DNA from 3 places in the Streptomyces sp. NPDC107521 genome. Region 2 is predicted to be linked to each of the others. Evidence: riboswitches for the same ligand, from Rfam matches in the RefSeq annotation. Region 2 holds a riboswitch; each other region holds the start of a gene.

Region 1 (10,172 bases), on a different contig from region 2:
TGGCCTCGTCCTTGTCCTTGGGGGCCTTGGACAGGGCCTGGAACTTCTTGTACGTCTCGGCGGCCGCGGCGACCTTCGGGTCGTCCAGGTTGGAGACGTACTTGTCGCCGTCCTTCTTGACCAGCTCGGCGCCCTCACCGATGGCGAGGCCGACGAAGTGGTACCAGTTCTGGCCGGGCAGGTAGATCGGCTCGGCGTCGGTCTTCTCGCCGATCGTCTTCAGGTTGTCGTAGAACTCGTCGCGCGTCTTGGGCGTGGTCTTGATGCCCGCGTCCGCCCAGACCTTCTTGTTGTAGAGGACCACGCGGTTGGCGAAGTACCACGGGGCGGCGTACTGCTTGCCGTCGAAGATCGACGACTCGTTCAGGGACGCGGTCCAGTCGCCACCGATCTCGGTCTTCAGGTCGCCCAGGTCCGCGAGGCCGCCGGTCTTGGCGTACGCGGGGGTCTGGGTGTTACCGATCTCGAAGACGTCGGGCGGGTTCTCCTCGGAGAGGGCCGTGGTCAGCTTCTGCTGGATGCCGTTCCACTGCTGGACCTCGAACTTGACCTTGGCCTTGGTCTTGGCCTCGAACTCCTTGCCGAGGTCGGCCTGCCAGTCGTCGGGGGAGGAACCGTCCATCACCCAGACGGTGAGCGTCTGGCCGGCGTAGCCTTCCGCTCCGGCCTTCTTGCCGCCATCATCATCCTTGTCGCTGCCGCCCCCGCACGCCGCGACCGAAACCATCATGCCCGCGATACCGATCGCGGCTATCAGCTTGCGCTTCACGCCACCCTCCTCAGGGATGCCACAAAACCCCCCTGCCTCCCTGCGGTGGCTCGACACGCGTACCGCTCACGGGGCCGGGACCTGGACCAATGGTGTAGACCAGTAGGGGGAGCTTGGCCCAGACCAATAGGGCTGTCAAGGGTCTTCAACCATGCACCGGGCGTCCGTGATGCGACCGAGATATGCAGGGACCTTTCATTCCGCAAGCGGCAGATCGGACCGACCGGGGCCGGGTGTACCACTGACCCCCGAGCGACGTGCCAGTACGGTCCCACAGCGACGTACCAGCGGCATCCCCGGCGGTGTGGACTAGACCAACGGGGGTCCCGCAGGTATACAGAAGGGATCACGGAGCGTGCCAGAAGTGTCGGCGCGGAGCCGTGCCACGATGTGAGCCGTGGCCGATAGGGGATGTCGGCCGCTTCGGCACCCGGAGCCGGGAAGGCAGAGCATGAGCACCGACGTCAGCAGTGCGGAGAACGAGGGTGGGGCGACAGTCCGTACCGCGCGCGTGCCCAAGTACTACCGCCTGAAGAAGCACCTCCTCGACATGACCCGGACCCAGACGCCGGGCACGCCGGTGCCGCCCGAGCGCACCCTGGCGGCCGAGTTCGACACCTCCCGCACCACCGTCCGCCAGGCCCTCCAGGAACTCGTGGTCGAGGGCCGGCTGGAGCGCATCCAGGGCAAGGGCACCTTCGTCGCCAAGCCCAAGGTCTCCCAGGCGCTCCAGCTCACCTCGTACACCGAGGACATGCGGGCCCAGGGCCTCGAGCCCACCTCGCAACTCCTGGACATCGGCTACATCACCGCCGACGACCGGCTGGCGGGGCTGCTGGACATCACCGCGGGCGGGCGGGTGCTGCGCATCGAGCGGCTGCGCATGGCCAACGGCGAGCCCATGGCCATCGAGACCACCCATCTGTCGGCGAAGCGCTTCCCCGCGCTGCGCCGCTCCCTGGTGAAGTACACCTCCCTCTACACCGCGCTCGCCGAGGTGTACGACGTCCATCTCGCGGAGGCCGAGGAGACCATCGAGACCTCGCTGGCCACCCCGCGCGAGGCCGGACTGCTCGGCACCGACGTCGGCCTGCCGATGCTGATGCTGTCCCGGCACTCGCTGGACCGCACCGAGCAGCCCGTGGAGTGGGTGCGCTCGGTCTACCGCGGCGACCGGTACAAGTTCGTGGCCCGCCTCAAGCGCCCCCAGGACTGAGCCCCGCCCTGCCGGAAGCGGAACCCGCCGGCAGGCGCGCGGGAGCACCCGCGCCGGACCCGGCGGGCACGGCGCGCTCCACGCACGGTACGTCGAACGCACGTGCCGTGTACGGGAGTTGACGATCCGTCCGCCCGGCACGGCGGGCACAACAGCGAACAAAGAACGCGGAACAGCGGAACAGTCACCCGGCCGGACGGAGATCCCCGGCCGGGGTCTTCCGCTGCCCGGACGCCGTCCCCTACATTTTCGTGCGCACTGCACCGAGGTGTTCACCGAGGGAACGGAACCGCCGCATGCCAGCACCCGCAAGACCCGCCGGAGGCCCGGTGGTGACGCCCGTCCGCGTCGTCATCGGCCTCTGCCTCCTCGCACCGTTCGTCGCCATGCTGTGGGTCGGCTCCTACGCCCGGACGGACCCCGCGTTATGGGGCATCCCGTTCTTCTACTGGTACCAGATGGCCTGGGTGCTCGTCTCCACCGCCCTCACGATGACCGCGTACCGGCTCTGGCAGCGTGACCAGCGCGCCCGCCGGGAAGGCGGTGCCCGGTGAACGACGGGGTCAACGGCGTCGCGCTCGCCGTCTTCATCCTCTTCTTCGCGCTCGTCACCGTCCTCGGCTTCCTGGCCGCCCGCTGGCGCCGGGCCGACAACGAGCACAGCCTCGACGAATGGGGCCTGGGCGGCCGTTCGTTCGGCACCTGGGTCACCTGGTTCCTGCTGGGCGGCGACCTGTACACCGCCTACACCTTCGTCGCCGTCCCGGCGGCGATCTACGCGGCGGGCGCCTCCGGCTTCTTCGCGGTGCCGTACACGATCCTGGTGTACCCGCTGATCTTCACCTTCCTGCCGCGGCTGTGGTCCGTCTCCCACCGGCACGGCTACGTCACCACCTCCGACTTCGTGCGCGGCCGGTTCGGCTCGAAGGGGCTGTCGCTGGCGGTCGCCGTCACCGGCATCCTCGCCACCATGCCGTACATCGCGCTCCAGCTCGTCGGCATCCAGGCCGTCCTGGACGTGATGGGCGTCGGCGGCGGCGAGAACACCCACTGGTTCGTCAAGGACCTGCCGCTGCTGCTCGCCTTCGGCGTGCTGGCGGCCTACACCTACTCGTCGGGGCTGCGCGCGCCCGCGCTGATCGCCTTCGTCAAGGACACGCTGATCTACCTCGTCATCGCGGTGGCGATCATCTACATCCCGATCAGGCTCGGCGGGTTCGACGAGATCTTCTCCGCCGCGAACGACAAGTTCACCGCGGCGGGCTCGGGCGGGCTGGTGCCGGGCGGCACGAGCCAGTGGACGTACGCCACGCTGGCGCTGGGCTCGGCGCTCGCGCTGTTCATGTACCCGCACTCGATCACCGCGACGCTCTCCTCCCGCAGCCGCGAGGTGATCCGGCGCAACACCACGATCCTGCCGCTCTACTCGCTGATGCTGGGCCTGCTGGGGCTGCTCGGCTTCATGGCCGTCGCGGCCGGGATCAAGGTGAAGAACGGGCAGCTCGCCATCCCCCAGCTCTTCGAGACGATGTTCCCCGACTGGTTCGCGGGCGTGGCCTTCGCCGCCATCGGCATCGGCGCGCTGGTCCCGGCGGCGATCATGTCCATCGCGGCGGCGAACCTGTTCACCCGCAACATCTACAAGGACTTCATCAGGCCGGACGCCACGCCCCGGGAGGAGACCCGCGTCTCCAAGCTGGTGTCGCTGCTGGTCAAGGTGGGCGCGCTGGTCTTCGTCCTCGGCATGGACAAGACCGTCGCGATCAACTTCCAGCTCCTCGGCGGCATCTGGATCCTGCAGACCTTCCCGGCGCTGGTGGGCGGCCTGTTCACCCGCTGGTTCCACCGCTGGGCGCTGCTCGGCGGCTGGGCGGTCGGCATGGCCTACGGCACGGTCGCCGCGTACGGGGTGGCCTCGCCGACCCAGAAGCACTTCGGCGGCTCGGCCAAGGAGATCCCGGGCATCGGGGAGATCGGCTACCTCGGTCTCACGGCCTTCGTGCTCAACGTCGCGGTGACGGTGGTCCTCACCGTCGTCCTGCGGGCCGTGAAGGCACCCGACGGCGTCGACGAGACCCGGCCGGGCGACTACACGGCGGACGCGGGCGACCCGGGCGTCGCGGTGGAGACGCCGCCGGCCACGGCGGACAGCGCGCGCTGAGAGGGACGGGGCGAGGGACGGGGCGCGGGCCATCGCTCGCGCCCCGTCCCGCACCCCCGCACCCCCGCACCCGGCACCCCCCGCACCTGTGGGCCGCGGGCCGCGGCGCCCAGCGGTGTCGCGGTGTCGCGGCGCAACGGCATTGACGGGGCGTCGGAGCGAGCCGGCGGTCCGTCGCCGCGCCCTTCGGACACGGCGGGGCGGGAGGGGGCGCCCGTACCGGATGCGTCGGGCGTGGACGGCGTCGGACGCACGGCCGCGGAAGCCGTCGCGCACCGCGTCCTCCGCGACCGGCGCCGCACACCGAGGAGGCACCTCACCGTCCGGCGCGGCGGACGCGTCCGCAGGGGCTCGGCGGATGTGTCCGGGGTCACGGGGCCGGCGAACGTGTCCGACATCACGGGCGCCACCACGGCACCGAGTCACCCGCGGCACCGCCGGGCCCCCTGCCCCCGTCACCCCTCGCCACCGCGCTCCGGCGCCCTCGGGGTCCCGGCACCACCCCGCCGACCCTCCGGCCCCGCCCCGGACCCGGCCCCCGTGTCCGGGGTCACCGTCCCGCGCCCCGGCGGGCGCGGTACCGTGCGGGGGGACTCCGCCCCTTGCGCGGCAGGGTCACGGCACCGGGGGAACCCGGCCCTCCTGAGCGGCACCGCACCTCCGCCGAAGCACCGCGCCGGACCGCCGAGCGGGCTCCGGCCCCGCCGTCGCGGGGCCGCCACGAGGCCCCCGCCGGGCCGTCACGGCGCCCCGCGAGATGCCCCGCGAGGCCCCCGAGGGCCCGTCCCGGCCCGCCTCTCCCGCCGAGCACGACACTACATCTGGGGGTGCTTCCGCTCCCCGGCACAAGATGTATGCTCATGCTCGCTGTCGTCGCAGGGGAATCCGGTGCGAATCCGGAACTGTCCCGCAACGGTGTACTCGCGCGTTTCCGCACGCTTGTCAGTCCGAGGACCTGCCGGCAGTGCGCCCTGCCGTCCCGGCCGGGTGCCATGACGTCCGGGCCTCGCGGAGTGGGTCGGTGGACTCGACCGCCCCGTGCGCTCGTGAGCTGCCCCTGCCCCCCGCATGGCCCCGTGCCGAGCGAGGGAGTGCTCCACGTGACCACCGCGCCAGCCGATCCGGCCTCAGCGATCCGGGTGACGGCTCCAGCCACGGTGACGACCGCCCCGGTGGCGGCCGCCCCCGCGTCCGCGGGAACCGACGGTCCCGGTACCGCGCTGCTGCGCACCCTGACCGGGCTGACCGCCGACCTCCCCGACGCCGACCCCGGCCGGGTCGCCGCCGCCGCGCTGCGCGGCCGGTCCGCCCACGCCGACGAGGCCGAGCTGCGCGAGCTGGCCACCGAGACCGCGGCGGGGCTGATCTCGGAGGACCCCGTCTACTCCCGGCTGGCCGCCCGGCTGCTGACCATCGGCATCCGCGCCGAGGCCGCCTCCCAGGGCGTCACCCGGTTCACCGAGTCCGTCGCCACCGGGCACCGCGAGGGCCTGATCGGCGACCGGACCGCCGCGTTCGTCCGTCGGCACGCGGAGCACCTGGACGCGCTGATCGACCCGGACGCCGACGACCGCTTCGGCTACTTCGGCCTGCGCACCCTGCACAGCCGCTACCTGCTGCGCCACCCGGTCACCCGCAAGGTCGTCGAGACGCCCCAGCACTTCCTGCTGCGCGTCGCCGCCGGCCTCGCGGACGACACGGCGCCGGACGCGGCGACCGGCACCCGGGTCCTGGACGAGGTGGACGCGCTCTACGGGCTGATGAGCCGCCTCGACTACCTGCCCTCCTCCCCCACCCTGTTCAACTCGGGCACCCGGCACGCCCAGATGTCGTCCTGCTACCTCCTCGACTCCCCCAGGGACGAGCTGGACTCCCTCTACGACCGGCTCCACCAGGTCGCCCGCCTGTCCAAGCACGCCGGCGGCATCGGCATCGCCTACTCCCGCATCCGCTCCCGGGGTTCGCTGATCCGCGGCACCAACGGGCACTCCAACGGCATCGTCCCGTTCCTGAAGACCCTGGACGCCTCGGTCGCCGCCGTGAACCAGGGCGGCCGGCGCAAGGGGGCCGCGGCGGTCTACCTGGAGACCTGGCACGCGGACATCGAGGAGTTCCTGGAGCTGCGGGACAACACCGGCGAGGACGCCCGCCGCACCCACAACCTGAACCTCGCGCACTGGATCCCCGACGAGTTCATGCGCCGGGTGGACGCGGACGGCGACTGGTCGTTGTTCTCCCCCGCCGACGTGCCCGGGCTCACCGATCTGTGGGGCGAGGAGTTCGACACCGCCTACCGCGCGGCCGAGGCGGCCGGGCTGGCCCGCAGGACGCTGCCCGCGCGGGAGCTGTACGGGCGGATGATGCGCACCCTGGCGCAGACCGGCAACGGCTGGATGACCTTCAAGGACGCCGCCAACCGCACCGCCAACCAGACCGCCGAGCCGGGCCACGTCGTCCACTCCTCCAACCTCTGCACGGAGATCATCGAGGTCACCGACGACGGGGAGACGGCCGTCTGCAACCTGGGCTCCGTCAACCTCGGGGCATTCGTCGACACGGCGGCCGGGGACATGGACTGGGAACGGCTGGACGCCACCGTGCGCACGGCGGTGACCTTCCTGGACCGGGTCGTCGACATCAACTTCTACCCGACCGAGCAGGCGGGCCGCTCCAATGCCCGCTGGCGCCCGGTCGGCCTCGGTGTGATGGGCCTCCAGGACGTCTTCTTCCGGCTGCGCCTGCCCTTCGACTCCCCCGCCGCGAAGGCCCTGTCCACCCGGATCGCCGAGCGGATCATGCTCGCCGCCTACGAGACCTCCGCGGACCTCGCCGAACGCTCGGGCCCGCTGCCGGCCTGGGAGAGCACCCGCACCGCCCGGGGCGTGCTGCACCCCGACCACTACGGCGTGCGCCCGGAGTGGCCGGAGCGCTGGGCGGCCCTGCGCGAGCGCCTCGCCACCACCGGTCTGCGCAACGCGCTGCTCCTGGCCATCGCGCCGACGGCCACCATCGCCTCCATCGCGGGCGTCTACGAGTGCATCGAGCCGCAGGTGTCCAACCTGTTCAAGCGCGAGACCCTGTCCGGCGAGTTCCTCCAGGTCAACTCCTATCTGGTGGAGGACCTCAAGCGGCTCGGCGTCTGGGACGCCCGCACCCGCGAGGCGCTGCGCGAGGCCAACGGCTCGGTGCGGGACTTCGCCTGGATCCCCGAGGAGGTGCGCGACCTCTACCGCACCGCCTGGGAGATCCCGCAGCGCGGCCTGATCGACATGGCCGCCGCCCGCACCCCGTACCTGGACCAGGCCCAGTCGCTCAACCTGTTCCTGGAGACGCCGACCATCGGAAAGCTCTCCTCGATGTACGCGTACGCCTGGAAGCGGGGCCTGAAGACCACCTACTACCTGCGCTCCCGTCCCGCGACGCGGATCGCCCGCGCCGCCGGGGCGCGTGCCGCCGTACCCGCCCAGCAGAGCGCCGACCCGGACGCGGTGGCCTGCTCCCTGGAAAACCCCGAGTCCTGCGAGGCCTGCCAGTAATGACCACCCAGCACACCGAGACCGCCTCCGCCGACGGCTCCGGGGAGCGGCGCGCCGCTCCCGCCACGACCAAGAACCTGCTCGACCCGGGCTTCGAACTGACCCTGCGCCCCATGCGCTACCCGGACTTCTACGAGCGCTACCGGGACGCCATCAAGAACACCTGGCACGTCGAGGAGGTCGACCTCCACTCCGACGTCGCCGACCTGGCCCGGCTGACCCCCGAGGAGCAGCACCTCATCGGCCGTCTGATCGCCTTCTTCGCGACGGGCGACTCGATCGTGGCCAACAACCTGGTGCTGACCCTCTACAAGCACATCAACTCCCCCGAGGCGCGGCTGTACCTGAGCCGGCAGCTGTTCGAGGAGGCCGTCCACGTCCAGTTCTACCTGACCCTGCTGGACACCTACCTCCCCGACCCGGAGGACCGGGCGGCGGCCTTCGCGGCCGTGGAGAACATCCCCTCCATCCGTGAGAAGGCCGAGTTCTGCTTCCGGTGGATGGACTCCGTGGAGACCGTCGACCGGCTGGAGTCGCGGGCCGACCGCCGCCGCTTCCTGCTGAACCTGATCTGCTTCGCGGCCTGCATCGAGGGCCTGTTCTTCTACGGCGCCTTCGCCTACGTCTACTGGTTCCGCAGCCGCGGTCTGCTGCACGGGCTGGCGACCGGCACCAACTGGGTGTTCCGGGACGAGACGATGCACATGTCGTTCGCGTTCGACGTGGTGGACACCGTGCGCAAGGAGGAGCCGGACCTGTTCGACGACCGGCTCCAGGAGCAGGTGACCGACATGCTGCGGGAGGCCGTGGAGGCCGAGCTGCAGTTCGCGCGCGACCTGTGCGGCGAGGGTCTGCCCGGCATGAACACCGACTCCATGCGCCAGTACCTGGAGTGCGTGGCCGACCAGCGCCTCACCCGGCTGGGCTTCGCCCCGGTGTACGGGTCGGAGAACCCCTTCTCCTTCATGGAGTTGCAGGGGGTCCAGGAGCTGACCAACTTCTTCGAGCGGCGCGCCTCGGCGTACCAGGTGGCGGTGGAGGGCACCGTCGACCTGGACGAGGACTTCTGAGGTCCGGGCCGTTCCGGGCCGAGGGGGGGGGAGGGACCGGGCCGCCCCGGCCCCTCCTCCCCTCGGCCCCCTCCCGGCACCTCCCTCCCGGCCCCTCCCGGCCCCTCCCGGCCCGCGTCACCGCTCCACGGGTCTGACCAGCAGCTTGTGGGGGCGCAGCGTGATGCCCACATGGACCGCGTCCCGGGAGCCGGCCACCTGCTCGAAGCGGTACCGGGTGGCCAGTGCCGCCGTGATCAGCGTGAGCTGCGCCATGGAGAAGTGGTCGCTCGGGCACTTGCGGTTGCCCACGCTGAAGGGCCGCATGGCGTACTTCGGCAGCTCCGTCACCCGCTCCGGGAGCCAGCGGTCCGGGTCGAACTCCAGATGGCGGGCGTACGAGCGGGGATCGCGCTGGATGGCGTACGGGCTGTAGATGATGTCCGTCCCGGCCGGGATCCGGTAGCCGCCGAGTTCGGTGTCGGCCACCGCGCGCCGGGTCAGCACCCAGACGGCCGGGCGCAGGCGCATGGCCTCCACGATGACGTTGCCGGTGTGCGGCAGGCTGCGCACGTCGTCGAAGGCCACCGGGCGTCCGCCGGTGACGCCGAGGACCTCCTCGCGGATCCGGTCGGCGTGCTCCGGGTGCGCGGAGAGTGCCTGGAGCAACCACATGACCGTGGAGGCGATGGTCTCGCTGCCGGGGGTGAGGATCGCGACGACCTGGTCGTGGATCTCCTGCTCCCCGATGGGGTCGCCGTTCTCGTCCTCGGCCTCCAGCAGGGCGGTCAGCAGGTCGTCCGGCCGGTGCCCGGAGGCGCGGCGCTCCGCGATGATCTCGTCGACCACCCGGTGGAGGTCGGCCAGCGCGCTGTTGAAGGCCCGGTTGGAGGGCAGCGGCAGCCGGTAGAGCGGCCCGAGCGGCACCACCATGCGCCGGTACATGCCCCGGAAGACGGTGGCGAGCGCCCCGCACAGCCGCTCGGCCCGCTCGTCCATGTACTGGCCGCGCAGCAGGCAGCGGGCGGCGACCCGGACGGCCACCCGGAAGGACTCGGAGGTGGCGTCGACTGTGGTGCCGGGCCGCCAGCGCTCGGTGAGCGCGTGCGCCTCCTCCTCCATGATCGGCCCGTAGGCGGGGATGGCGTCGAGCCGGAAGGCGGGCTGGATGGTGCGCCGCTGGCGGCGGTGGAGGGCGCCGTTGGAGGTGGCCACGCCCTCCTTGCCGACCAGGCCCTCCAGCGACTCCCACAGCGGTCCGGCGATGTGGTAGTCGGGGCTCAGGGCGAGGGCGCCGGTGAGGGCCGGGGTGGTCACCGCGTAGACGGTCTTGGGGCCGAGCCGGAGCCGGACGACGTCGCCGTGGTCGCGGAGCTGGGCCATGAAGGCCAGCGGGTCGCGGGCGAGCCGCCAGCCGTGGCCGAGGAGCGGCACACGGCCG
Region 2 (10,172 bases):
CAGCTGGAGATCTCGCCCTTGCGGGACTGACGGGTGGCGGTGGTGGTGTGCACGGCCTGCTGCACCGCCTGGTACACCGTCGCGGTCGGCAGCCGCAGCATCGATCCCAGACCGCCGGCGGTGGCGGCGCTGAGGTGGGCCACGTGGTCGACGCGGTGCTCGTGCAGGCAGATGCCCCTGACCAGCGCGACGTGGATCTCGTAGGCGGCGGTGATGCCGCGCAGCAGGTCGGCGCCGGTGCGGCCGGTGTGCTGGGCGACGGCGAGCAGCGGCGGGATGTTGTCGCCGGGGTGGGAGTAGTCGGCGGCCAGGTAGGTGTCGTGGTAGTCCAGCTCGCGCACGGCCGTGCCGTTCGCCCAGGCGGCCCACTCCGGGGAGACCCGGACCGCCGCGCCGAGGACCGAGGCTCCGGGGGCGGCGGCGCCGTGGGCGGTGGCCTGGGCACGGGCGACCGCGACCGGGCGGCGCAGCAGGGAGGCGACGGCCACCGAGGCGTTGTCGATCACCCGGTTGACGACCATGCCGGCGCTGTCGGGATCCGGTTCCCCGGTACCGGTGGCCACGTCCGCCAGTTTCCAGGCGAGCTGGTCCTCGCGCGCAAGCCGGTCGGCGCTGGGGTGGACACGGACGTGGTGCTCGATCACGGGGCTCCTCGCGGGGTGCGGACGGTCCTTGCCGGTGCTGACGTGATCGACGGTGCCCGTTCCGCACCGGTCCGGCCACCTCTCCAGTCTGTGGAATCCCGCCATCCGGGAGCTGCGAATCTGCGAATTTGGCGAAGGTCGCGGATGCTATGTTCGCAAGCAGGCCCGCCGGAACGCCTCCCCTTCCCGGCTTGCGACAAGGATGTGCGCCGTGCCCCGAGGAGCAGCCGACCGCAAGATCCACGCCCATGCGAAGCTGCGGCGGCTGCGCCGCGAGCACGGGATGAACCAGGTCGACATGGCCCGCGCCCTCGGCATCTCCACCAGCTACGCCAACCAGATCGAGCAGAGCCGGCGCCCGCTGACCGCGTCGGTGCTGCTGCGGATCGCGGAGGTCTTCGGGGTCGACGCGGAGTTCTTCTCCGAGGCCGACGAGGACCGGCTCGCCACCGACCTGCGGGCCGCGGTCGCGGACGAGGCGTGCGGAGCGGCGCCGCTCGCTCCCGAGGAGATCGCCGAGGCGGCCCGGGACCACCCCGAGGTGGCGCGCGCCCTGGTCGCCCTGCACCGGCGCTACCGGGACACGGTGGAGCGGGCCGCCGCCCTCGGCTCCCCCGGGGCCGCGGACGGTCTGCTGCCCGCCACCGAGCCGCACGACGAGGTGCGGGACTTCTTCTACACGCACCACAACCACTTCGAGCCGCTCGACACCGAGGCCGAACGCCTCGCCGGGGCGATGCGCCTGCGCCCGGGCCGGGTCTCCGACGCCCTCGTCGCCCGCCTGGGCGAGGAGCACGGGATCAGGGTCGTCCGGGCGGCTCCCGGGCGCTCGGGTGACGCCCGCAGACTCGACCCCGACACCGGTCTGCTGTTCCTGTCGCCCTGGCTCAGCGAGGGCCAGCGGGCCTTCCAGCTCGCCACCCAGCTCGCCCTGCTGGAGCACGGGCCGCTCCTCGGCCTGCTGGCGGACAGCGCCACGGGCCTGACCTCGCCGAGGTCCCCCGCGCTGGCCCGCATCGGCCTGGCGAACTACTTCGCGGGCGCCCTCCTGATGCCGTACTCCGTCTTCCACACGGTGGCCGAGGAGGTGCGCTACGACATCGAGCTGCTCTCGGCCCGCTTCGGCGTCGGCTTCGAGACCGTCTGCCACCGCCTCAGCACCCTCCAGCGGACCGGGCGGCGCGGGGTCCCCTTCTCCTTCCTCCGCGTCGACCGGGCCGGGAACATCTCCAAGCGGCAGTCGGCGACCGACTTCCACTTCTCCCGGCTCGGCGGCACCTGCCCCCTCTGGACCGTCTACGAGGCGTTCTCCGCGCCCGGCAGGATCCTCACCCAGGTCGCGGAGATGCCGGACGGCAAGCGGTACTTCTGGGTGGCGCGCACCATCACCCGGGGCGGCTTCGGCCACCGCGCCCCGCGCGCCGAGTTCGCCGTGGCCCTCGGCTGCGAGCTGCGCCACGCCCACCGGCTCGTCTACGCCGAGGGCGTCGCCCTCGACGACTCCCGCGCCGCCACCCCGATCGGGCTGGGCTGCCGGATCTGCGAACGCCGCGACTGCGCGCAGCGGGCACGCCCCCCGGCGGGCGGGCGGCTGGCCGTCGACCCCGACCGGCGGACGTATGTGCCGTATCCGGTCGAGAGCGGTCCGGGGCCGGCGGCGGAACCCGGATCAGCCGGATTCGGCGCGGTGCCCGCGCAGTAGCACGGAGATGGCACGGCGCAGGCGCGCCGCCTCCCCCTCCGGGTCCTCCCCGGTGTCCGGCGGTCCGTCCGGGCGGCCGGTTCGTCCGTGGCCCGCCGGGTCCGGCCCGGGCGCCGGGGGTGCCGGACGGCCCTCCGGTGGGTCGGCCACCAGTTCCGCCAGGTCCTCCAGGAGCCGCTCGGTGCGCCGCATCCGGTCGCCCAGGGCCCGGAGCCGGGCGCTCTGGCCGCCGACCTGCCTTCTGCACGCGAGGAGTTGCTCGTACTCCGCCACGGTCAGGGCGACCGCCTCCACCCCTTCCACGGTGATGCGTGGCGGCTGCCGACGTCTGGTCATTCCGGTACCCCGTCCTCCCGTTCCGCTGGTCGTACGTGCCGGAACGCGAGCGGCCCCGGGATCGTTCCCCGGGGCCCCGCGTACCGGGTGGTTCAACGGTGCCGGAAGACCGGCGCCCGCTTGCCGGTGAAGGCCGCCATGCCCTCCTTCTGGTCGGCCGTGGCGAACACCGCGTGGAACAGGCGGCGTTCGAAGCGGACCCCCTCGGCGAGGCTGGTCTCGAAGGCGCGGTTGACGGCCTCCTTCGCCATCATCGCCACCGGCAGCGACATCTCCGCCACCGACTCGGCGACCGCCTGCGCCTCCGCGAGGAGTTCACCGGCCGGCACGATCCGGGAGACCAGTCCGGCCCGCTCGGCCTCGGCGGCGTCCATGGTGCGCCCGGTCAGGCACAGTTCCATGGCCTTGGCCTTGCCGACGGCCCGGGTCAGCCGCTGGGAGCCGCCGATGCCCGGGATCACCCCGAGCTTGATCTCCGGCTGGCCGAAGACGGCGGTGTCGGCGGCGAGCAGGATGTCGCAGAGCATGGCCAGTTCGCAGCCTCCGCCGAGCGCGTAGCCGGCGACCGCGGCCACGGTGGGCGTCCGGATCTGTCCGAGCCGGTCCCATGCGGCGAACCAGTCGGTGAGGTACATGTCCATGTACCCCCGCGGTGCCATCTCCTTGATGTCGGCCCCGGCCGCGAAGGCCCTCGCCGAGCCGGTGATGACGAGGCAGCCGATGTCCGGGTCCCGGTCGAGTGCCTCGGTGGCGGCGACCACCTCGTTCATCACCCGGAGGTTCAGCGCGTTGAGCGCCTTGGGCCGGTCGAGGGTGAGCCAGGCGGTGCGGCCCTTGCGTTCGACCAGGATGGTCTCGTACTCGTCGCTCACGTGGCGTCTCCGCTCCGTTCCCTGATGGTGCCGACGATGGCCGAGAAGTCCCGCGCGCCACCGGTGCCCTCGGCGTATTCGGCGTACAGTTCCGCCGCGCGGTGCCCGAGTTCCGTGTGCACGCCGCCCGCCTTCGCGGCGTTGGCGGCCAGCCGCAGGTCCTTGGCCATCAGGGCGGCGGCGAAGCCCGGCCGGTAGTCCCGGTTGGCGGGACTGGCCGGGACGGGCCCGGGAACGGGGCAGTTGACGCTGAGCGCCCAGCACTGGCCGGAGGCCGTGGAGGCCACGTCGTACAGCGCCTGATGGGACAGCCCGAGGCTCTCGCCGAGGACGAACGCCTCGCTGACGGCGATCATGGAGACGCCGAGGATCATGTTGTTGCAGATCTTGGCGGCCTGCCCGGCGCCCGGCCCGCCGCAGTGCACGGCCCTCCTGCCCATGGCCTCCAGCAGGGGGCGCGCCTCGGTGAACTCCTCTTCGCCACCGCCCGCCATGAACGTCAGGGTGGCGGCCTCGGCACCGACCACTCCGCCGGACACGGGCGCGTCCAGGGAGCGCATCCCGGCGGTGCGGGCCCGCTCGTGGGCCGTCCGCGCGTCGGCGACGTCGACGGTGGAGCAGTCGACGAAGAGGGTGCCGGGGCGGGCGGCGGTCAGGGCCTCGTCGTAGAGGTCCAGGACATGACGTCCGGCGGGCAGCATGCTGATGACCACGTCCGCCTCCCGGACGGCCGCGGTCACGGACCCCGCGGGTTCGGCCCCGGCCCGGCAGGCGGCCTCCACGGCTTCGGGGACGAGGTCGTGGCCGAGCACGCGGTGGCCCGCCCCGGCCAGGTTGGCGGCCATCGGGCCGCCCATGTGGCCGAGTCCGACGAACGCGACGGTCCGGGTCACCACGCGATCTCCTCCAGGGCTCCCGAGGGGGTCGGGACGGGTCCGGGCCCGTCGGCCGGGGCGAAGAACCGCTCCACGTCGGCGTCGGTGACCTCCTCCAGGGTGGCGGGCGACCAGCGCGGCGTCCGGTCCTTGTCGATGACCTGGGCCCGGATGCCCTCGATCAGGTCGGGGCCGCGCAGACAGGCGCGGGAGACGCGGTACTCCTGTTCGAGGACCCGCTCCAGTGGCCCGAGCCGCCGGGCGCGGCGCAGCGCGGCCAGGGTCACCTTGAGCGCGGTCGGCGACTTGGTGAGCAGGGTTCCGGCGGTCTCCTCGGCCGCGGGACCGCCGTGGGCGTGGAGCCGATGGACGATCTCCTCGACGGTGTCCGCGGCGAAGCAGGCGTCGATCCAGTCCCGCCGGGCGGCCAGTCCGCCCGGCGGCGGGTCCTGGACGTGCCGCCCGAGTGCCTCGCGCACCGGCAGCCGGTCGAGGTCTTCCACGAAGGAGGGCAGGGAGGCGGAGGGCATGTAGTGGTCGGCCAGTCCGCACAGGAGGGCGTCCGCGGCGCCGACCGCCGCGCCGGTGAGGGCGAGGTGGGTGCCCAGCTCTCCGGGGGCGAGGGCGAGCAGATGGGTGCCGCCGACGTCGGGGACGAAGCCGATGCCGGTCTCGGGCATGGCGACGCGGGAGCGCTCGGTGACGATCCGCACGCTGCCATGGGCGGAGACGCCGACGCCGCCGCCCATCACGACCCCGTCCATGACGGCGACGTACGGCTTGGGATAGCGGGCGATACGGGCGTTGAGACGGTACTCGTCGCGCCAGAAGGCCGCGGTCGCGCTGCCGTCGCCGTCCCGGGCGTCCTCGTGGATGGCGCGGATGTCACCGCCCGCGCACAGCCCCCGCTCCCCCGCCCCGGTGAGGACCACGGCCTCCACCGCCGGATCGCGCTCCCACTCCGCGAGCGCCTCCTCGACGGCGAGCACCATCCCCCGGGTGAGGGAGTTCAGGGCCCCCGGACGGTTGAGGACGATGTGGGCGGCCCGGCCGCCGGTCCGGAACAGGACGTCGCTCATCCGAACGCCTCCGTCAGACCGCGGGCCACGATGACGCGCATGATCTCGTTGGTTCCTTCCAGGATCTGGTGGACCCGCAGGTCCCGGACGATCTTCTCGATCCCGTACTCGCTGAGGTAGCCGTATCCGCCGTGGAGCTGAAGGGCGCGGTCGGCGACCGAGTAGCCGGTGTCGGTGGCGAACCGCTTGGCCATCGCGCACAGGTACGGCGCCTGCGGATCGCCCCGGTCCAGTGCCTGCGCTGCCTGCTGGACCAGCGCGCGGGCGGCGGTGAGTTCGGTCGCCATGTCGGCGAGCCGGAACCTCAGGGCCTGGGCGTCGAGGAGCCGGGCACCGAACGCCTCGCGGTCGGCGAGGTGGACGAGGCTGCGGTCGAGGGCGCTGCGGGCGCCGCCCAGGGAGCAGGCGGCGATGCCGAGACGGCCGCCGTTGAGGCCGTTCATGGCGATCCGGAAGCCGTCGCCCTCGCGGCCGAGGAGCCGGTCGGCGGGCAGGCGGACGCCGTCCATGACCACCTGGCGGGTGGGCTGGGCGTTCCAGCCCATCTTCCGTTCGTTCGGCCCGAAGCCGAGGCCCGGGTCGTTCCGGTCGAGGACGAACGCGGAGATCCCGGCGGATCCCTCACCGCCGGTGCGGGCCATCACGACGTAGAGCCGGGCGGCGCCGGCGCCGGAGATGAACTGCTTGACGCCGGTGAGCACCCAGTCGTCGCCGTCCCGTACGGCACGGCTGGTCAGGGCGGCCGCGTCCGATCCGGCGCCCGGTTCGGTGAGGCAGTAGCTGGCGAGGTCCTCCATGGCGCACAGGCGCGGCAGCCACCGCTCGCGCTGGGCGTCGTCGCCGTAGCTGTCGATCATCCAGGCGACCATGTTGTGGATGGAGAGGTATCCGGCGATGGACGGGCAGCCGGAGGCGAGCGTCTCGAAGACGAGGACTCCGTCGGCGCGGCCGAGGCCGGAGCCGCCGGACTCCTCCCGGACGTAGACGCCGCCGAGGCCGAGACCCGCCGCCTTGCGCAGCACGTCCACGGGGAAGTGCTTGTCGCGGTCCCAGTCGAGGGCCTGCGGGGCGAGGTGGTCCTGGGCGAAGTCGAAGGTGGTCTCCACGAGGGCCTGCTGGTCCTCGGTGAGCAGGGTGCCGGTCATGTCGGGTCAGCCCATCGTGGGGAGGGTGAAGCTGGCGCCTTCCCTCTGGCCGGCGGGCCAGCGCGAGGTGACCGTCTTCGTCCGGGTGTAGAAGCGGATGGCGTCCGGGCCGTGCTGGTTGAGGTCGCCGAAACCGGAGCGCTTCCAGCCGCCGAAGGTGTGGTAGGCGACGGGTACCGGGATGGGCACGTTGACACCGACCATGCCGGTGGTCACGCGTCGGCTGAAGTCGCGGGCGGTGTCCCCGTCCCGGGTGAAGATGGACACGCCGTTGCCGTAGGTGTGCTCGCTGGGCAGGCGCAGCGCCTCCTCGTAGTCCGCGGCGCGGACGACGCACAGGACGGGACCGAAGATCTCCTCCTGGTGGATGCGCATGCCGGGAGTGACCCGGTCGAAGAGGCTGGCCCCGGCGAAGAAGCCGTCCTCGTGTTCCGGAAGGGTGAAGTCGCGTCCGTCGACGACGAGTTCGGCACCCTCCTCCACTCCGAGGTCCACATAGGAGCGGACCCGCTCGACGGCCTCCGGGCCGACCATCGGGCCGAAGTCGGCCCCGGGGTCGTCGCTGCGGCCGATGCGCAGCGCGGCGACGCGCTCCTTGAGCCGGGCCACGAGGGCGTCGGCGGTCGCCTCACCGACGGGGACGGCGACGGAGATGGCCATGCAGCGCTCGCCCGCCGAGCCGTACCCGGAGCCGACCAGGGCGTCGGCGGCCTGGTCGAGGTCGGCGTCGGGCATCACGATCATGTGGTTCTTGGCGCCGCCGAAGCACTGGGCGCGCTTGCCGCGGGCGGCGGCGGTGGCGTAGACGTGCGCGGCGACGGGGGTGGAGCCGACGAAGCCGAGGGCGGCCACGCGCGGGTCCTCCAGCAGGGTGTCGACCGCCTCCCGTCCCCCGTTGACGACGTTGAGGACGCCCGGCGGGAGCCCCGCCTCCAGGAACAGCTCGGCGAGCCGGAGCGGAACGGACGGGTCCCGTTCCGACGGCTTGAGGATGAAGGCGTTGCCGCAGGCCAGGGCGGGCGCGGCCTTCCACAGGGGGATCATGGCGGGGAAGTTGAACGGCGTGATGCCCGCGACCACGCCGAGCGGGGCGCGCAGGGAGTGGACGTCGATGCCGGTGCCGGCGTTGTCGGTGAACTCCCCCTTGAGCAGGTGCGGGATGCCCGCCGCGAACTCGACGACCTCCAGGCCGCGCTGGATGTCGCCGTGCGCGTCGGCCACCGTCTTGCCGTGCTCGGCGGACAGCAGCCGGGCCAGGGCGTCCTTCTCGCCCTCCACCAGGCGCAGGAACGCCAGCAGGACACGGGCGCGGCGCTGGGGGTTCCACTCCGCCCAGGCCGGCTGCGCCGCCGCGGCGTCGCTGATCGCCGCCTCGGTCTCCGCCCGGTCGGCGAGCGGTACCAGGGCCTGGACCCGGCCGGTGTTGGGGTCGTACACGTCGCCGAAGGCCCCCGAGGTTCCCGGGGTGTGCTTGCCGCCGATGAAGTGCGTCAACTCGCGCACGGAGGCGCGTTCGTGCTCACGGACCATGACTGCCTGCTCTCGTCAGGAGGGATCCGGGGACGGCGCGCCGGCCCGGCGTCCGAACGCGGTCGGCATACGGAGATCGGGGGCGCGAGATCGCGTGGGGCCGCGGCCTCGTCAGAGGGAGGGCTCACCAGGGTCATGGGTGCACACCGGTGCCATGCGTGTCGGCTCCATCCTCGTGGAAAACACGGAACGTCCCGCGGCCGGTATCCTGACTCCCGGATCAGCGCGCGCCGTCCGCCTTCCCGACATCCAGCTCGTCAGTGGCGTCCTGCTCGACGGCGTGCTCCCCGGTCACAGTGGCGGGACCGTGCCGGAATCACACCGGCTTCCCTGCACCGCGGGCCTTGTGTCCGCGACTATATAGTCGGTCGTCCTAGTAAATCCAGCGACACACGAACCCTGTCCGGGGCGGCACCCATCGGCGCCGCGCTCCGGGGGCCCGGCCCCCGGGACGTGCCGCGACCGTCCGCCCCGGCAAGGGGCCCCGCCATCGGCCCGGCACCCCGCCCGCACCGGAGGTGCCTGTGGCGCCTTCTCCTCAACTGGCCCTAGACTGCGCTGACTTCGGCGCCCGTCGGCCACGGCCGACGGACCGCGGAAGGGCGTCACCGCGTACGGCACGACAACCGCATACGCGCGTGACCGGGGGAAGCCGGTGGGAATCCGGCGCTGACCTGCAACCGTGTGCGGCCCGTCGGGCCGCGAGTCGGGGAACCCGGCACGTGCTCCGTACCGCTTCCCACTGTCATGGTCTGCAGCGTGAAGCCGAGAGCCCCCGTGCCGCCACGGCCCGGTGTCCGACCCGCCCTGCGGCGGGCGGCACCGCAGCGCCCGCCCGGACGCGGTCCGGCGGCCCGGCGGCCCTGCCGCGGACCGCCCGATCAGGAAGGCTCCGCCATGCGCCGCACATCCGTCCACCGTCACCTGGCCGCCGTGGCCGTACTCGGTCTGGCCCTGTCCTCCGGGACGGCCGTCGCCCACGCCGACGGCGCCGCCACGGCCGCGACCACGGGCACCAACGCCCCCGTCAGAGTGTCCCTGACGGTGCAGGGGCCGGACGGGCTCCTGTTCAAGGGCCGGGTCCGGACACGGGGCCACGACGTCACCACCGCGACCGGCGGCACCCACACGTGCGACGGCACCAACGGCGGCGCCCACGCCAGTGCGGTGCCCACACCGACCGCCGCGCTCGACGACGCCGCCCACCGGAGGGGCTTCACCTGGGACGGCACGTGGTACCCGTCCTTCGACGACTTCTCGGTGGACACCATCGGGAACGTCAGCGGCGGGGGCGGCGCCTACTGGAACATCTCCGTCAACGGCACCTCGACACCGGTCGGCGGCTGCCAGTTCGGGCTCGTCGCCGGGGACGAGGTCGCCTTCACCTGGACGGCCTTCTGACGGAACGTCATCCCGTCCGGGTCGCGCGCACGGCGGGGCCGGCGACGAGCCCGCCGTGCGGGCCCCGCGGACGCGGGGCCGCGGGGAGCCGGTCCGGGCGCTCCCCGCGGCCCCGCCGGTGTCAGGCCCCCCAGCGCAGGGCGATCGTGTCGCCGACGCCCACGGCGGTGCCCCGGGCCGCGGCGGCGAAGGACGAGCCGTCGAGGCTGGCCTTCCACGTGCCGGAACCGCCGCCGGCCTTGCCGTTGAGGGAGGTGACGGCGCCCGTGCCGGACGAGGGCGCCACGGAGGTCACACAGCCCGCGGGGGTGGCCGCCGTCCGGGCCGCGTCGAGGACCGCGCCCAGGGTGGTCGTCGGCCCGGTCGGCGTGAGCGTGACGGAGCACACCTCGAGGCCCCCCGCACCGTCGTCCACGGTCAGTGCGAGCGTCGCCGCCGTACCGGAGGTGAAGGAGCCCTCTCCGACCCACTGCGGCGCCCCCGGGGTGACCGGTGCGGGCGGTGCGGCGGTGAATCCCGCGCCGGCCACGGCCCTCATCCCGTCGCTGGAGGCGTAGGCGGACGGGCCCGTGTCACTGGGCAGGTACC
Region 3 (10,172 bases), on a different contig from region 2:
TTCGTCAGCTTTAGCTCTGATGGCACTCCGGTGATTCCTAACGTCTTTTTCTGAGCTAGCAAATGGAGCCTGCGTGATACCGGTGCCGTACACCTGGTACTGACCCGCAATGTCAGTCAGCCTTACTGCTACGTACGTCAGATCCTGGGGCTTACCAGTTGCGATTGAGCTGATCCGTCGGAGCGGCTCTATGAACTCGTCAAATGCAACCCGAAGCGATACGCCTCGTTGAAAGGTGACCGTCGCTACCGGGCTAAAACAAAGGCGAAATTCAAATCCGTCTGCGGTTCGCATTCGGCCGTTGTAGCCAACGGAAAGCTCCACGCCTTCCTTTGACCACTCAGCTCGTGCTTCCAGGTTAAGATTGGCACTCCACAAACCCTTGGGATTGTCCGGATGTACGCCTGGAGTCTGCACGCTCGCGATTGGTGCAGTTCCGGTAAGTGCATCGAGTGCTGTTATCTGAAATTCTATTGACGACACAAGGGGGATTTCATTGTCATGTTCGGGCGCCATTTGTGGACTGCGCCGACCAAAGAATTCCCCACCTTTGCTCAAGAGGGCCGCGCTGCCAGTCACGTGCCCTTGGTTCATGGTCCAGTAAGTAATGTGGGCGTCAAGAAGGATTACTGATCCACCATTGGCCAATGTCCCTGATAGGACTGGAGCTTCTACAACCTGCGGGAAAGAGAAGGAGAACACTCCTTCTTGGGGCTCGTCGCGGTTTAGCGGAAGGCGGCCATACACGGAACCCTTTGGCGCACGGTTCGGCAGTACTTCCAATTGGCCTGGGAGTTCAGTGCTGCCCCCCTTTCCGTCGGGGATATTCCATGTGCACAAATAGTCATCCGGCTCGTATGACAGGCGCAGTGGTGTCTGCTGATCGGGCAAAGTTCCTCTTTCCTCGACGCCTTCGCTGAAGGCACTTTGCTAGCTTGACCGACCGGAAACGAGTGGCGTACCCCTAAGCCAGCAGCAAGTGTCCGTAGTCGGCCAGTACTTCGCGCGCCTCGGGCACGTCCTCGTAATCCTTCAGCCGGTGGAGGACCGTCCGGGCCCGTTCCGCCGTGCGCTCCGAGGAAAGATCGCCGGACGTGTCGATGACGCGGCGGGCCTCTTCAGCAGCCTGCTCGGGCTCGTTCGCGTCCGCCAGCGCCACGGCCAACCATGAGCGGTACAGCGCGACCTCCCGGGCGTGGGTGGCGTCGTAGCGTCCCAGCACGTCCTGGAGTAGCGGCACCGCGCGCAGCGGGCGGCGCAGCTCGGTGAACACCCGGGCGTCCATGACCTCCAGCTCCTCGCGGTTCACCCAATAGGCCCACGTCGGCGCGGGAGGGCCGTCCGTGGCATCCAGCGCGGCGTGGGCCTCCCCGAGAGCCCGCAGGGCCGGTTGCGCCTCCCCGGCACGCGTGTGCGCCCAAGCCACGCGGTCCAGGAACAGGGCGCGGGTTGTGGCCGGAGCGTCCGGCCCGGCCTCGGAGACCGCTGCCTTCGCCAGTTCCAGGCCCTTCCGTTCCCGGCCGCTGTTCGTCAGGTGGTAGGCGAGGCTGCCCGCGAGTTGTGCCACCAGCGGCGCGTCCCCGGCCTGGCGGGCGGCCGAGAGTCCGAGCCGGTAGGCGTGCTCCGCGTCGTCACCCCGACCGGCGTCGGAGGCGATCCATCCGGCGATCTGGCCCAACTCCCCGATCTGTACGAGCAGGCCGCGCCCCGTCTCCTCGGAGTGCTCGGACTCGCGGTACAGGCGGACGGCGGCGCGCAGCTCGCGGAAGGCGGGGGCGATCAGGTCTCCGCCGGACAGCACATCGTCCGCGAGCCGGAGGCCGTGGACGCGAGCCGCCAGGCCGTCCACGGTGGTGGCGCCGATCCGACGGCCACGGGGGGTCGCCAGGGGCTCCAGCGCGTCCCCGTCGGGCAGAAAGTCCGCGAGGGTGGCCGCGACCCCGGGAAGGGTGGCCTGAGCATCCCCCCGGGCGTACGCGGCGGCCTGCTCCAGCTCACGCAGCGGCACACCGAGTACCTGGGCGAAGGTGGGCAGCCACGCGTCCGGGATGCGCTCCCCGCGCTCCCATCGGGAGACCTCGTGCCGTGTGATCGACTGGGCGCCGGACACGGCGCACAGCACGGCGGCGAACTGCCGCTGCGAGCGGCCGGAGTGCCGCCGCAGATCGGCGAGGTAGGCGCCGAACTCGCGGCGTCGCTCGGTGGTGTCGCTCATGGTGGCCCCCTTCCGTATCTAGTGTGGCCCCTCCCTGGCCCCCTGGTTGGCTCCTCCGCATGATCACGCACCCCGGTTACCTGAACGCGAAGCGCCCCGGCGACCGCGCGAACGGCCCCGGGGCTGGCCGATCTGAAGGAAGCAGACCGACATGCCGCAACCTACAACCCGGGCCCGCCAGACCGGGCACCCCGGGTACAGCGAGACCCTGCCGAGGCAGCCCGAGAGCGCAGCCACCGCGCGGCGCCTGCTTCGTACCGCCTGTGCCGTCTGGGGGCTGGACGCATTGGCCGAGGACGGGGCGCTGATCGTCTCCGAGTTGGTGGCCAACGCCGTGCAGCACGCCCGGCGGGAATCCATCCGGGTCGTCATCGACCGTCCCGGCGCTGCGCGGGTACGTGTCGGCGTCGCGGATCTCTCCCGGGCGCGGCCGTTGCAGCGCGAAGCCGACGACAGTGAAGAAGGCGGGCGCGGTCTGCGCCTCGTGGCGGTGCTGGCCGCCGACTGGGGCACGGATGAGCGGCGCTGGGGCAAGATCGTGTGGGCGGACCTGGAGGGGCGCGGGTGACCACGGGAGAGACCCCCGGCCGCAGCGCGGCGCGCGCCCATCTGTCCCAGTTGATCGAGCTGTTCGGCACGGACGGATGCCTGCGGATCAGTACGGCCCCGGCTGAACCCGAGCCGCCCGCCGTCGGCGCAGAGGCCGAGGGCGACGAGCAAAACTGACCGCCCCAAGGCGCGGCGAAGCCCCGGCCGGTGAACTCCACCGAGCCGGGGCTTCGTCGTCTCACGCAGATCTCACGGACTCCGTGGAACGAGCCGGAAAAGCTGGCCCTGACCTGGACGTTTGTGCACTCCCCGGAACTCACAGACCTCTGTGGACGGTGTTTCGTTCACTGGGGGTCAAGGGGTCGCAGGTTCAAATCCTGTCGTCCCGACTGGAGACAGTCGCGGGTCGGGGCCGGTTCCGGAGTCATCCGGAACCGGCCCTCGGTCATTTCCGGGCACCGGCCGGGGACCGGCGCCCTCGGCCGGGGCCGACGGGCCACGAGGGACGGACCCGGCGGGGCGGCTTTCGGCGGCCGTGTCCGGCCCCGGTCCGGGCCGCTCCGACCGCTGTCCGGCGCGCTCCGACGTGCCTCACCGCGGCGCCCGCCCCCGCGCGCGGCCGGCGAGACCGCAGTCGCCGCACTTCGAGCCGTCCGGCGCGCGGTAGTAGAGGCAGCAGCTCAGGCGGCGGAACGTGAGGTCGGGGCCGGTGAGCGTGCCGGTGCCCGCCAGGCGTCCGGTGTCCAGCAGCGTGGTCGTGAGGTCGGTGAGCGGTCCGCGTGCGGCGGGGCGGTGCGCCAGCAGGGCGCGGGCCGCCTCGGCGAGCGCCGACGCCGAGTTGCCGTCCAGCAGCCGCGGGGCGACCTTCACGCGCAGGCCGTCGGCCAGCGCCGACAGATGGCGTGTCACCTGCTGGTACAGCGCGTGGGCGGGGCCGTCGTCGAGCCGGTCGACGTGCAGTCCGGCGGGCCGGGGCAGCCGGAGGGCCGGTCCGTCGTCGGCCCGTTGCAGCCCGTCGAGGTCGAGCACGATCCCGTGCAGGACGACGCAGGCCAGCGCCGGTGACCAGAGGCGCGCGGCATGGCCGAGCTGGGCGATGGAGACGTCGACGCGCGGCTCCCGGGTGCGGTGGCGGCGGGCGACGGCTTCGGCGAGGTCGGTGAAGCCCTCCGCGTAGGAACGGGCGACCGGGTGCCAGCCGTCGTCCCGTCCGCCGGTCCGCAGGGCGAAGAAGCCGCCGAGATCCGCCACGTCCCGCAGCGCGGCGGTGACGGACGCGGACGAGGCACGGGCCCGGTGCGCGGTGCCGACTCCTCCCCGGTTCTCCGTCCGCACGATCACGAGGCCGTACGCCGTCGGGCCGTACGCCGTCGCGGCGGCGTGATGGCGTAGAGGTCGAGGATGTCCGGCAGGGGCGCGACGCCCGGTCCGCCGGCGCGTGCCCAGGCGGCGACGTCCTCGGTCGCGTCCGGGTCGTTGACCAGGCCCAGCCAGACGGGCCGGGCCCCGGCGGCCCGGCCCGCGGCGGAGGGCAGTACGACGACGACGTTGGCCTGGTCGCAGACGTCCAGGCAGGCGGACACCCGCACCGGGACCTGGGCGCGCAGACGCGCCGTCTGGGCGGCGTGGTCGACGCCGGTCACCTTGGGGCTGCCGCAGCAGCAGTCGCGGCACACGACGACACGGCACGGCACGGGGCCGTCCGCCGCTCCGGTGGGGGTGCCGTCAGTGGTTCGTCCGGTCGGCGTCGCGGGCATGCGGTGCCGTTCCTCTCTCCGGGGAGATCCGCCCCGTGGTTCGTCGAGGGGGCGACCGCGTGAGTCTCCTGGCTCTCGGGTCGATGCCCGTCCCGGCCTTCCGGCCCGCTGGGGCCGTGGCCGTCCTGGGATCCGCTCGCCGATCACAGTGGCGGGACCGCGCCGGATTCACACCGGCTTCCTCGTTCCGCCGTCGCCCTTGTCGCCGGCCATCCTGCCATCGCGGGGCGCGCCCGCACCACGGTGCCCCACCCGGCCCGGTGGAGCCGGGACCGCGCGGCACCGCCCGGGACCGGCACGGCGGGCGGCACGGAAGCGGCGGAGGGGTCAGACGAACGCGTCGGCGAGCATGAAGGCCGCGACCGCGAGCAGGGCGTAGGCGAAGACGCGCTGCAGCGTGTTGCCGCTGAGCCGTCGCGCATGGCGTTTGCCGTCCCAGGCACCGAGGATCGCGGCGGCGGTGAAGGGCGCGATGACGGCCCAGTCCAGATGGACTCCGGTACCGGCCCGGGCGCCGAGCGCGGCGGCGGAGTTGATGGTGATGACCAGCAGACTGGTGCCGATGGCCCGGCGCATCGGGAGGTTGAGCACCCGCGTCAGGGCGGGCACGGCGAGGAATCCGCCGCCCACACCCAGCAGCCCGGTCACGGCGCCGAGCCCGGCACCGGCGGCACCGGCCCCGACGGGGCGCACCTCGCCCCCGGCCGCGGCGGACGAGGGACGCAGCATGCGCAGCGCGGCGAGTCCCGCGACGGCGGCGAAGGCGACGGTCAGCCCCGCCTGGGGCAGATGCCCGGCGGCCGTACCGGCGAGCATGGCGGGGACGATGCCCGCCGCCGCGAACAGCAGTCCGGTCCGCCAGGCCACGTTGCCGTCCCGGGCGTGCCCGGCGAGCGCGGTGACGGACGTCAGGGTGACGATGATCAGGCTGGTGGTGATCGCCTCGGCGGGCTCCATGCCGATCAGATAGGTCAGGGCCGGGACGGCCAGAACGCTGCCGCCACCGCCGAGGCCGCCGAGCGCCAGGCCGACGACGGCTCCGGCCACCAGCGCGAGGATCAGGGCGGTCATGCCACCGAGCCCTCGTCGCCGCTTCCGCCGACCACCGGGTATCCGGCGGCGGCCCACTGCTTCATCCCGCCCTTGACGTCCACCGCCTCCGCGCCGCGCGCACGGAGCAGCTCGGCGGCCTTCTGCGAGCGGTTCCCGCTGCGGCATATCACCGTCAGCGGCCTGCCCCGGGCGGCCTTCGGCAGCGCCGCCCCCGTGACCAGGGCGGACAGTGGCGCGTGCATCGCGCCGGGCGCCCGCCCGGCGGTCCACTCGCCCCGCTCGCGGACGTCCAGCAGGACGTCCGGGGCGTCGGCGCCCAGGGTGCGCCGACGGGCCTCCTCGACGGTGACGCGCTTCTTGTCTCGGGAGAACGGGAACATCACGGGACCTCTTTCGTGCGGTCGTGCGGGTACGTCGTGCGGGAGCCGGAGCGGCCACCGGCGGCCCGGGACCGGGTGCGGTACCGGGCGGCCGCCCGCTGGGCCGGTGACGACGGGCCGACCCGGTGGCGGAGCGGAGTCGTCGACGGCGACCGCCCCACCGGCGGCGGCGTCGAGAACGGGGAGGCGTCGAGAACGGGGGGAGGCGGCGGTTCCGCCGCGCGATGCCTCCGCGAGGGGCTGCCGGGACCTGGGCGGCCCGCTCCGCGTGGCGCGGACGGTGCCCTCGGCGGCCGGCCCCGCGCGGTGCCGCCCGCCGGGCCCGGCCCCCGGCCGAGCGGGACGCCGGCGGGGCCGGGGGAGGACATCGGGGCGGCCACCGCGAGCGGGGTTCCCGGGACGGCCCTCAGCCCGGGGCCGTCGGCCGGGGCGGCCGCGGGACGCTCAGGACCCGCTCCCCGACGCTCGGGACCCGCTCTTCAGGGAGGCGACGACGGTGCCGACATCGGTGCGCGGGCCCCGGTTGTACGGCAGCTTGGACAGCATCATGCCCAGGGCGCAGGTGTTGCTGAGCGCGGCGAAGGTCAGCCCGGCGCCGATCGCGGTGCCGATCAGGTGCACGCCGGGGACGAAGAACCCCACGACGCCGCTGACGAGCACGATCGAGCCGGCGACGAGACGGACCTGACGCTCCAGTGCCCAGCGCTGCCGACCGCGGTCGACCGGGGCGCCGGAAGCCTCCCAGGCCATCATGCCGCCGTCGAGGACCCGCAGGTTCGGCAGGCCCGCCTCGGCGAGCGCCTCCTCGGCCTGCGCCGCGCGGGATCCGGCGCGGCAGACCAGCACCACGTCCTCGTCCAGGTGCCCGCGCAGCTCCGCACGGTGCTCGCGCAGGGTGTCCAGGGGCACGTTGTGGGCGCCGGGGATGTGGCCGGTCTCGAACTCGCCGGACGTCCGCACGTCGATCAGACGGGGGCCGTCACCGGTCTCGATCAGGTGCTGAAGGGCGGCGGGGGTGAAGACGGAGGTACGGGAAGCGTCGGTGGTCATGAGGACTACTCCGTGGAGAGGCAGCGGAACGGGAACGGAACGCGGGAGAGCGGGCGCGCCCGCACAGGGCTCGCCGGAAGGAGGTCCCGTGCGGGACGCCGGCGGTGGGAAGAGGGGAAGGCGGCGGGTCAGGCGGCGGCGGGCGTGTTCGCCAGGGCCCAGGCGGCCCAGCCGCCGAGCACGTCGGAGACGTCGTCGAAGCCGTGGTGGCGCAGCAGGCTCGCGGCGATCGAGGAGCGGTGACCGCCCGCGCAGTGCAGGACCAGCGGCTTGTCGCGCGGGATCTCGTCGAGGCGGCGCGGCAGCTCGCCCAGGGCGATGTGCAGGGCACCCTCGATGAACCCGTTCTCGCCGCGCTCGCCGCAGTTGCGGACGTCGACGACGACCGGCGGGTTCGGCCCGTCCAGCTCGGCGCGGAGCTGGACGGCGGTCAGGCGGCTGGCCGGGGAGACCTCGTCGGCCATCGCGGCGAGCGCCTCGTCGGGTGCGGCCAGATACCCGGCGACGCGGTCGAAGCCGATCCGGGCGAGCCGGGTGACGATCTCCTCCTCCCGGTTCTCCGGCGCCACGACCAGCAGCTCCGCACCGGACGGCAGCACGGTGCCGGCCTGCTCGGCGAACCGGCCGTCCGCGGGCACGTTGACCGCGCCGCGCGCGTGACCGGCGGCGAACTCCTGCGGATCACGCGCGTCGACCACCACCGCGCCCGCCGCGCGCCGGGCCAGGAAGTCCGCCACGCCCAGCGCCCGCGACGCGCTCGCCGGGTCGAACAGCTCCCGCTCCCGGCGGTTGAGGTCCGCGTCGTAGGCGAAGTAGCCGGGGGCCGCCGACTGGCCGGCGGTCACGAGGGCGACGAAGTCCCGCTCGCTCATCGGCGCACAGGCGTAGTTCGTCGCGCGCTGCTCGCCGATCGTCGACTGCCGCTCGGTGGACAGGTTCTTGCCGCAGGACGAACCGGCGCCGTGGGCGGGGAAGACCCGTACGTCGTCGGCCAGCCCCATCAGCTTGTTCTGCACGCTGTCGTGCAGCATCGCGCCCAGCTCGTCGGCGGTGACCCCGACCGAGGCCAGCAGGTCCGGGCGGCCGACGTCGCCGATGAACAGCGCGTCACCGGTCAGCACGCCGTACGGGACGGCGTCGTCGGCGTGCTCGTACACCAGGACGCTGATCGACTCCGGCGTGTGGCCCGGCGTCTCCATGATCTTCAGCGTCACGTCGCCGAGGCCGATGACGTCGCCCTCGGCGAGCCCCCGGATCGCGTACTCGGTCTCGGCCCGGTGCCCGTAGCCGATCCACGCGCCGGTGCGGTCGGCCACCTCCAGGTGACCGGCGACGAAGTCCGCGTGGAAGTGCGTGTTGATGACGCCCACCACGGTGAAGCCGTGGGCCTCGGCGTCGTTCAGGTACTCCGACACGTCCCGGCGCGGGTCCACGATCACGGCCTGGCCGGTGGTCTCGTCGGCGATCATGTACGACGCCTGGGACAGGCACTCGAGGTAGTACTGCGAGAAGAACACGGAACCTCCGGAACAGGACGGGATCTATACCCTGGGGGGTATTCGGCAGATCGCGGGGCGGCCCGGTGCGGGGGTGGGCGCACGGGGTGGCGGTCGCACCCGGCTCTCGGCCCGCCGGGAACCGGCGTGGCGGCGGCCGTGAGTGCCGGATCGCGATGGATACCCTATGGGGTATCGCTGATTCGACCGTACGGAGTGCCGCCCGCGATGTCAAATACCCTGGGGGGTATCGACTGGGGCGGGGGCGGGTGGGGTCGTGTCGGCCGGTGTGCGCCAAGAGGGGTTCGCCCCGGAGTCGAGGCCGCGGGCCTCGCCGGCGAAGCCCCGGTGGGGGCGACGGGGCTCCGGAGTGGATACCCCCCTGGGTATTATGGTCGGGACCGAAGGGGAATCACGTGCACATGGACGAAGAATCGACGCGCCCCGTCCTGAACCGCCTGCGGCGGGCCCAGGGGCGGCCGACCGCCGTGATCGCGATGATCGAGGCGGGCCGTGGCTGCGAGGACGTCGTGACACGGCCGGCCGCCGTCTCCCGTGCCCTGGACCGGGCCGGGTTCAAGATCGTCGCCAACGGGATGCGGCAGTGCCTCGCGGGGGACTCCGGCGCCCCGCCCATGTCGCAGGAGGAGCCGGAGAAGCGCTTCCTCGCCCCGGCGTGACCGCCGGCGGGGCCCGCGAAGCGGCCGTCGGTCCTCGAAGGCCCCGCCACGCACGACCGCTCCCTCCATGGGTGCTGCGCCGGGAGGTGGGTGCGGGTCGCGTTCCGGGCCCCCGGTGTCCCGGACCTCCGCGTCGCGGGCGCGTGACGTCGCCCGCGTCGCGGCCCTGCTCGCCACCGGCACGCCCCGCCGCCCGTCGCGCCCGCCGCACGGTGGCCCGGGCCGTGGGCGGTCCCGCGGTCGAACGTCATGTCACGGTTTCACATTTCCTTCACGTGAGCGCTAACGTCCTCTGATCCGCACCCATCTGACGGGGGATCAATGACCCATCCGTACGCTCCCGTGCCGCCGTCCACCCCGGGGCGCCTCGCCCCCAAGTGGGCCCGCAAGCGGTACGTCCTCCCCGCTCTCGGGCTCGTCTTCCTCATCGGCGTCGGAGCGGGCGCCGGTGACTCCGGGTCCCGGGACGACGCGAAGGCCGTGGCCGCGGCCCCGACGGTGACCGCCACGGCCACGGCCACCGCGACGGTCACGGCGAGCCCCACCGCCGAGCCGGAGCCCGCGCCCACCGTCACGAAGACCGTCGAGGTCGAGGTGGAGGTGACGGAGACCGTCACCGAGCGGCCCGCCTCCGACGGCGGCTCCGCCTACGGAGACGACAGCGACGGCGGCGGCGGGAGCAGTGTGTACTACCGGAACTGCGCCGCCGCCCGGGCCGCCGGTGCCGCCCCCGTCCACCGCGGCGAGCCGGGGTACGCCTCCCACCTCGACCGTGACGGCGACGGCATCGGCTGCGACCGGGGATAGCGGAGGCGGCGGACGGGATCCACGGCGGGACGGCGCGGCCGGACCGGTCGCCGCCCCGGCGTGCGGGGAGCCGTTCACCCCGTCCGGCTGCGGGGCCGTGCCGCGGCCCCGCCGCGCGGGGGCCGCGTCCCTCCGTGCCCGGCGCGACGGCGGCCTTCCCGCCGGTCAGCCGCCGAGGAGCGCGC

The links. Region 2 has a riboswitch for cobalamin ahead of ACZ7LB_RS18035 (CoA-acylating methylmalonate-semialdehyde dehydrogenase). Riboswitches for the same ligand answer to the same signal wherever they lie in the genome.
Region 1: it holds a riboswitch for cobalamin, as region 2 does, so the genes downstream of both, ACZ7LB_RS13560 (ribonucleoside-diphosphate reductase subunit alpha) here and ACZ7LB_RS18035 (CoA-acylating methylmalonate-semialdehyde dehydrogenase) in region 2, are expected to answer to the same signal.
Region 3: it holds a riboswitch for cobalamin, as region 2 does, so the genes downstream of both, ACZ7LB_RS26275 ((2Fe-2S) ferredoxin domain-containing protein) here and ACZ7LB_RS18035 (CoA-acylating methylmalonate-semialdehyde dehydrogenase) in region 2, are expected to answer to the same signal.

The regions. Positions count from the first base shown of each region.
Region 1 covers NZ_JBVKAT010000007.1:172,140-182,311, forward strand. The annotation lists gene ACZ7LB_RS13540 (extracellular solute-binding protein) at 1-769, opposite strand, end outside; gene ACZ7LB_RS13545 (GntR family transcriptional regulator) at 1,221-1,985, shown strand; gene ACZ7LB_RS13550 (DUF3311 domain-containing protein) at 2,282-2,539, shown strand; gene mctP (monocarboxylate uptake permease MctP) at 2,536-4,146, shown strand; cobalamin riboswitch at 4,964-5,123, shown strand; gene ACZ7LB_RS13560 (ribonucleoside-diphosphate reductase subunit alpha) at 5,247-7,682, shown strand; gene ACZ7LB_RS13565 (ribonucleotide-diphosphate reductase subunit beta) at 7,796-8,752, shown strand; gene ACZ7LB_RS13570 (bifunctional albaflavenone monooxygenase/terpene synthase) at 8,870-10,172, opposite strand, start outside.
Region 2 covers NZ_JBVKAT010000011.1:20,886-31,057, reverse strand. The annotation lists gene ACZ7LB_RS18070 (MmgE/PrpD family protein) at 1-644, opposite strand, end outside; gene ACZ7LB_RS18065 (short-chain fatty acyl-CoA regulator family protein) at 856-2,346, shown strand; gene ACZ7LB_RS18060 (hypothetical protein) at 2,314-2,682, opposite strand; gene ACZ7LB_RS18055 (enoyl-CoA hydratase) at 2,775-3,554, opposite strand; gene mmsB (3-hydroxyisobutyrate dehydrogenase) at 3,551-4,447, opposite strand; gene ACZ7LB_RS18045 (enoyl-CoA hydratase/isomerase family protein) at 4,444-5,508, opposite strand; gene ACZ7LB_RS18040 (acyl-CoA dehydrogenase family protein) at 5,505-6,653, opposite strand; gene ACZ7LB_RS18035 (CoA-acylating methylmalonate-semialdehyde dehydrogenase) at 6,660-8,183, opposite strand; cobalamin riboswitch at 8,365-8,538, opposite strand; cobalamin riboswitch at 8,829-8,900, shown strand; gene ACZ7LB_RS18030 (DUF4430 domain-containing protein) at 9,081-9,584, shown strand; gene ACZ7LB_RS18025 (prenyltransferase/squalene oxidase repeat-containing protein) at 9,706-10,172, opposite strand, start outside.
Region 3 covers NZ_JBVKAT010000021.1:70,179-80,350, forward strand. The annotation lists gene ACZ7LB_RS26250 (ApeA N-terminal domain 1-containing protein) at 1-891, opposite strand, end outside; gene ACZ7LB_RS26255 (helix-turn-helix domain-containing protein) at 965-2,215, opposite strand; gene ACZ7LB_RS26260 (ATP-binding protein) at 2,367-2,783, shown strand; gene ACZ7LB_RS26265 (hypothetical protein) at 2,780-2,941, shown strand; gene ACZ7LB_RS26270 ((2Fe-2S)-binding protein) at 3,356-4,105, opposite strand; gene ACZ7LB_RS26275 ((2Fe-2S) ferredoxin domain-containing protein) at 4,102-4,521, opposite strand; cobalamin riboswitch at 4,584-4,704, opposite strand; gene ACZ7LB_RS26280 (sulfite exporter TauE/SafE family protein) at 4,849-5,592, opposite strand; gene ACZ7LB_RS26285 (rhodanese-like domain-containing protein) at 5,589-5,954, opposite strand; gene ACZ7LB_RS26290 (rhodanese-like domain-containing protein) at 6,399-7,004, opposite strand; gene ACZ7LB_RS26295 (MBL fold metallo-hydrolase) at 7,133-8,521, opposite strand; gene ACZ7LB_RS26300 (metal-sensitive transcriptional regulator) at 8,923-9,180, shown strand; gene ACZ7LB_RS26305 (excalibur calcium-binding domain-containing protein) at 9,502-9,987, shown strand; gene ACZ7LB_RS26310 (CE1759 family FMN reductase) at 10,153-10,172, opposite strand, start outside.